DNA from 3 places in the Rhizobium sp. Root491 genome. Region 2 is predicted to be linked to each of the others. Evidence: predicted binding sites of a transcription regulator. Region 2 holds the regulator's gene; each other region holds the start of a gene.
What was found. The regulator PhoB, encoded in region 2, activates phosphate uptake and scavenging genes when phosphate is short. The targets are predictions, from matches to a motif close to TGTCATNNANCTGTCAT.
Positions count from the first base shown of each region.

Region 1: a site for PhoB is predicted at 1,388-1,404, ahead of ASD46_RS20905 (DUF47 domain-containing protein). Genes of this name have one in related genera too.
Region 3: a site for PhoB is predicted at 891-907, ahead of ASD46_RS06235 (DUF1045 domain-containing protein). Genes of this name have one in related genera too.

Region 1 is NZ_LMFF01000017.1:165,698-167,897, forward strand. It holds gene ASD46_RS20895 (efflux RND transporter permease subunit) at 1-771, shown strand, start outside; gene ASD46_RS20900 (NUDIX hydrolase) at 793-1,335, opposite strand; gene ASD46_RS20905 (DUF47 domain-containing protein) at 1,449-2,093, shown strand; gene ASD46_RS20910 (inorganic phosphate transporter) at 2,093-2,200, shown strand, end outside.
Region 2 is NZ_LMFF01000001.1:1,006,044-1,008,243, reverse strand. It holds gene phoU (phosphate signaling complex protein PhoU) at 13-738, shown strand; gene phoB (phosphate regulon transcriptional regulator PhoB) at 770-1,453, shown strand; gene ASD46_RS04995 (GcrA family cell cycle regulator) at 1,753-2,200, opposite strand, start outside.
Region 3 is NZ_LMFF01000001.1:1,250,590-1,252,789, forward strand. It holds gene phnE (phosphonate ABC transporter, permease protein PhnE) at 1-732, shown strand, start outside; gene ASD46_RS06235 (DUF1045 domain-containing protein) at 999-1,697, shown strand; gene ASD46_RS06240 (alpha-D-ribose 1-methylphosphonate 5-triphosphate diphosphatase) at 1,694-2,200, shown strand, end outside.

The DNA.
Region 1 (2,200 bases), on a different contig from region 2:
GCCGATATCACCACCGTGGAAGCACCCGCCGAAATCCGCCGCATCGACAATCGCCGCGAGGTGCTGGTTTCGGCCAACATATCCGGACGAGCGCTTGGCGAAGTGACAGACGTTTTGAAAACCCTTACCGCCGCCCGCGACCTGCCGGACGGCTACCGTATCCGCTTCGGCGGCGACGCCGAAACCATGGAGGAGACGGTTGGCCACATGGTAACCGCGCTCGCAATGGCGGTCATCTTCATCTACATCGTGCTCGCCTCGCAATTCGGCAGCTTCCTGCAACCGCTCGCCATCATGGCGTCCCTGCCGCTATCTCTCATCGGCGTCCTCGTCGGGCTCTTGGTTGCCGGCAGCACGATCAACATGTTCTCGCTGATCGGCTTCATCATGCTGATGGGCCTCGTTACAAAGAACGGCATCCTGCTTGTCGATTTCGCCAACCGCGAAAGGAAGCGTGGACTTTCGCTCAACGAAGCGCTGGCGAGCGCCGGCATCATCCGCTTCCGCCCGATCATCATGACGACGCTTGCGATGATTTTCGGCATGATTCCGCTCGGGCTGGCTGTTGGCGGTGGCGGGGCACAGCGCGCGCCGATGGCGCACGCAGTAATCGGCGGCCTCATCAGCTCCACCCTGCTCACCCTGATCGTCGTGCCGACAATCCTGTCTTACATCGACAGCATCACCCGGCGTTTCGCCCGCCTGCTACCGAAGGCACCGGACGAGATGGGGGAGACGGGATCGACCGAACGTCCATCTTCACCATCCTAGGTTCGCCGGTGACGTTTGCCGTTAGGACTTTTCTTCGGTCAGGCGTTTCCTCTTCCCCCTCGGGCGGAAGTCGACCAGAAGCGATTTCAGTTCGATTTCCCGGACGCGCCTTGCTGCCTCGTCCGGGCGAACCCATTCCAGAAGGCGTTCGCCGCGCTCCTTGAAACTCGTTTCCTCCCCGGTGATCTCGATCTGGAAGACATCGACAACGCAGGGAACGACATCGCCATTGTCGAGCATCTTGAGATAGGTGTAGCGGCCAACGGCGTCCTTCCTCACGCGGCCACGAACGCCCGCTTCCTCCCACGCCTCGATCGCGGCAGCCTCATGCGGCTTCTTGCGTTTCATCGGCCAGCCGCGCGGAATGATCCAGCGTGCGCTGGTGCGGGAGGTGACGACGAGGATTTCGATCTCTTCGCCGCTTCCGGTATAACGGAAGCATAAGGCGGCATATTGCTGCCGGAAAGAGCCGGTGAACAGCTTTTCAGGAACAGCAGCAAGTTGCTGAAGCAATGTCAGGGAACGCGCCGGACGGGCTTTCCGACTTTTCTTCATGGATTTCATATCCGTTGATACTGCCGATTTTCCGGGTTGCATCAATGCCCCGCGTGCATTTATGACAGTTTTATGACAATCACCCCCCACAACTAATAAAGCGCCATTGAGGGCCAATTCGCATGATGAGCATTTTTCGCAAGCTGATGCCGCGCGAGGACCGTTTCTTCGACATGTTTAGCAAACATTCGGAAACGGTCGTCAAAGCCGCCGCAGCTCTGGACCACCTTCTCAGCGGCGTCGACGTCGAGAAAAACTGCGACCTTATCGTCGCCCTCGAAGACCAGGCGGATGATATTACCCGCGACGTTCTGCTTGCGGTGCGCCGCAGCTTCATAACGCCCTTTGATCGTGGCGATATCAAGGACCTCATCCAGTCCATGGATGACGCCATCGACATGATGCACAAGACCGTCAAGACGATCCGGCTGTTCGAGCAGACCGAATTCGACCCGCTGATGCGCGAGATGGGCCACGAGATCGTGCGTGCGGCAAGCCTCGTCGCCGAAGCCATCCCGCTTCTGGAAAAGGTCGGCACCAATGCCCAGCGCCTGTCGGTGATTGCCGAAGAGGTTACCCGCGTCGAAGGGCGCTCCGACGAGCTTCATGACCAGGGCCTGAAGGACCTCTTCCGGCGCCATGGTGCGACCGGCAATGCCATGGCCTATATGATCGGCAGCGAGATCTACGGCGAACTCGAAAAGGTCGTCGACCGCTTCGAGGACGTGGCGAACGAGATCAGCGGCATCGTTATCGAGAACGTCTGATGGATGTCGCGCTTGCACTGCCACTGCTTGTCGGCCTTATCGCCATCGCGCTGTTCTTTGATTTTCTGAACGGTCTCCACGACGCCGCAAATTCCATCGCCACCATC
Region 2 (2,200 bases):
GAGGAATAGACCATGACACAGACAACGACCCATTCGCATATCCTGTCTGCCTATGACGACGAACTGAAGTTTCTGACGCGCCGCATCGCCGAAATGGGCGGTCTTGCCGAGCAGATGTGCGGTGACGCCGTGCGCGCACTCGTCAATTCCGATGCTGCGCTCGCGCAGAAGGTCATTTCGGACGATACCATTCTCGACCATGCTGAGCGCGAAATCGGCGACAAGGCGATTGTAACCATCGCCAAGCGTCAGCCGATGGCGGCAGACCTTCGCGAGATCATCGGCACCCTGCGTATCGCCGCCGATCTCGAACGCGTCGGCGATCTTGGCAAGAACACGGCCAAGCGCGTTATTGCTGTCGCCGGCACCGGTGTTCCGCGCAAGCTCGCCCGCGGCATCGAGCATCTGTCCGACCTGGCGCTGGTGCAGCTCAAGGAAGTCCTCGACGTCTATTCCACGCGTTCCGCCGAAAAGGCCAATGCGATCCGTGAACGCGACGAGGAAATCGATGCCATGTACACGTCGCTCTTCCGGGAGCTTCTGACCTACATGATGGAAGACCCGCGCAACATCACCACCTGCACGCATCTTCTGTTCTGCGCCAAGAACATCGAGCGTATCGGCGATCATGCGACGAATATCGCAGAGACGATCTATTACATGACCACCGGCAGCCAGCCGGAGGGCGAGCGTCCGAAGGACGACAGTTCCAACACGCTTGGTTCGGTGACCGAGTAACAGACAAGCAGAAGCTTGCGGAGTTCAGCATATGGTGCCCAAGATTGCAGTTGTGGAAGACGAGGAAGCGTTGAGCGTCCTGCTTCGTTACAATCTCGAGGCTGAGGGATACGACGTCGACACGATACCCCGTGGCGATGAGGCGGAAATCAGGCTGCAGGAGCGCATTCCGGATCTTCTTATCCTGGACTGGATGTTGCCCGGTGTCTCCGGTATCGAACTGTGCCGGCGCTTGAGAATGCGGCCGGAAACAGAACGCCTGCCCATCATCATGCTGACGGCGCGTGGCGAAGAGAGCGAACGGGTTCGCGGTCTCGCTACCGGCGCTGACGATTATGTCGTCAAGCCGTTCTCGACGCCGGAACTCATGGCCCGGGTCAAGGCCATGTTGCGCCGGGCCCGTCCGGAGGTTCTGTCGTCGGTGCTCAAATGCGGCGATATCGAACTGGATCGCGAGACCCATCGCGTTCACCGCAAAAGCCGCGAAGTGCGCCTCGGCCCCACGGAATTCCGCTTGCTGGAATTCCTGATGACGTCGCCGGGTCGGGTGTTTTCCCGCTCGCAATTGCTGGATGGCGTCTGGGGTCACGATATCTATGTCGACGAGCGCACTGTCGATGTGCATGTCGGACGTCTGCGCAAGGCCCTGAATTTCTCGCACATGCAGGATGTCATCCGCACGGTGCGTGGTGCGGGATATTCGATGGAAGCCTGAGCGAAGCGGAACCAGATGGTTTCGCTGGCGAAGTAGTGCACCAAAAAATCAGGAAGCCCGAAATCTGAAACGGTTTCGGGCTTTTTCAATATGAATATCCGCCAAACTCGATGCCATTGTCCGTTTTGACCGGAGGAGATCGGCTGCGCGTTGAAATCCGGATTGAAGGGTCACGCCCAATAGTAAGGGGAAAGGGTGTGGCCTGCCATCAAGCCGCCCAGAAAGCGGCTTTATTTTTGTCATAAAAAAACGGGCCCGAAGGCCCGTAATTTTTGAGTGCTGAATGCGTGCCGCAACACTCAAGCCTTGCGGCGCTCGCTCACCGGCTGGTAGGCGAGTTTCGCATGGAACTTGCAATAGGGCGAAGATTCCAGCGCTTCACAACCGCAGAAATGGAAGTCGTCCTTCAGCGGATCGCCAACCGGCCATTTGCAGGTGCGCTCGGTCAGTTCCGTCAGCGTCAGGCGACGGGAAATGGGCGTGACAACGTTCTTGGAAGGAACGTAATCGAGAACCTGCGCGGTCTCGATATCGATCTCCTCGTGCAGCGCCGTTGCCGCGTTCGAACGGGTGAGGATGCGCGCCGGTGCCGCGTTGACGCGACCTGCGAAAGTCGTCGCACGCGGGGCAGGGGCAGCGGTGCGCTTCGGCGCGGAGCGTGCCGAAGTCACTGGACCGCCAGCCTTGACGCGTCCCGGCAGATTGAGACGATGGACCTTGCCGATCACGGCATTACGGCTGACGCCG
Region 3 (2,200 bases), 240 kb from region 2:
GGCAAGGGCTACGGCGACCTTGCCGCACTGGCGCTGTGGGGGGAAAGGCTCGATCCCACGCGCTCCAATATCAGCCACATGGTCGATGATTTCCTCGACAATGGTGTCTGGCAGCACGCCGATATTCTTTCCAAGCTGATGCAGACGCTGGTGATGGCCTTTGTGGGCACGTTGTTCGGCACGCTCGTTGCCCTGCCGCTCGCTTTTCTCGCCGCACGCAATATCACCGCCAACAGGGCCGCCAACTGGGGCATGAAGCGTCTATTCGACTTCCTGCGCTCGATCGACATGCTGATCTGGGCGCTGTTTTTCACCCGCAGCTTCGGTCCGGGGCCGATCCCCGGCATTGCCGCGATCTTCTTCACCGATACCGGCGCGCTCGGCAAGGTCTATGCCGAGGCGCTGGAGAATGTTGACGACAAGCAGCGCGAGGGCGTCAAATCGGTTGGCGCTTCCCCCATTGCCGTCAATCGTTTCGGCGTGCTTCCGCAGGTCCTGCCGGTCTTCATTTCCCAGTCGCTTTATTTCTGGGAAAGCAACACCCGTTCAGCCACGATCATCGGTGCGGTTGGTGCTGGCGGCATCGGTTTGAAACTGCTGGAAGCGATGGGTACCAATGCCGACTGGGACAAGGTCGCTTATATGGTGCTGCTCATTCTCTTCGTGGTTTTCCTGTTCGACCACATCTCGAATTCCCTGCGGTCGCGCCTGATCGGGAAAACCCAGCATTAATTCATAAAGCAGGAGCGGGGTTTGGCTATCCCGCTTCCCAAGACGTGCGCAAAACCGGAACCTCTTTGCAAAGTCAGATACATCCCGTCAATGCGCCAGCATCCGTCTTGCGGACATTCGAGAGACACGCGGCGTTTCAAGCGCTTTTTTTCCTGGGGCATCATCATTCTGTCACGGAAAGCGATTACCTCGCACTCCTGACCTTGCGGGAAGCGGGCGAGTCACGCCAAATAGCTTTTCATCCAGGTTTTCCATGACACCGAAGAGTGCTTGCCGTGCGCTACGCCATCTATTTTTCTCCGGCTAAAGATCATCCACTGACTGAAGCGGCGTCGCGCTGGCTGGGACGCAATGCCTTTTCCGGCGCGCAACATGATGACCATGGCGCTTATGCGGAGATGACCGAGGAGCCGCGCCGTTACGGTTTCCACGCGACGCTGAAAGCCCCCTTCGAGCTTTCCGAAAAATACAGCGAAGCGGATCTCGTCGCCGCCCTCGAACAGTTTGCGGCCAGCCAGTCCGTCTTCGATATTCCACGTGTTGTCATCGGTGCACTCGGGCCGTTTTTCGCGCTCGTTCCGGATCGCACCTACCAGCCGCTGCAGGATTTTGCCGCTGAGATCGTTGACCATTTCGACCGTTTTCGCGCGCCCCTGTCCGAGACGGACATTGCCCGCCGGCGCCCGCAAAACCTGACCGAAAGCCAGCGGCAAAATCTGTCGCTTTGGGGTTATCCGCATGTCATGGATGACTTCCGCTTTCATATGACGCTGACGGGCCGCATCGACGAAAGCGACGCGCCCGCTATCCAGGATGTGCTTTCGACCAAGTTTTCCGAGTTCGTCGACCGGCCTCTCACCATTTCCGGCCTCGCTTTGTTCGTTGAGGAAACGCGCGGCGCACCATTTACCGTTCATCGCTGGCACCCGCTTGGCCAGCCGCCAAAGAAAGATGCTGACCCATGACCGAGCATGCCCTTTCCAACGCCCGTATCGTTCTGGAAGACGATATTATTCTGGGATCCGTTCTGATCCGTGACGGCAAGATCGCCGATATCAGCGAAGGCGCCTCCAAGACCGGTGAGGATCTCGAAGGCGATTTCCTCATCCCGGGTCTGGTGGAACTGCACACCGACCATCTGGAACAGCACTATTCGCCGCGTCCCGGGGTTATCTGGGATAAGATTGCCGCCATTCAGGCTCACGATGCGCAGGTCGCGTCATCAGGCATTACCACTGTTTTCGACTGCCTGCGGCTGGGCTCCGACGAAGATGGCGGGTTCAAGAAGGGCGAGATGCGGGAAATGGCGGATGCCATTGAAACCGCTGCCGATCAGAACCGCCTGCGGGCAGATCACCTGCTGCACCTGCGCTGTGAAGTCGCCTCCGCCGATGTGCTCGAGCATTTCGAAGATTTTGAGACCGATCCGCGTGTGCGGCTGATTTCGATGATGGACCACTCCCCGGGG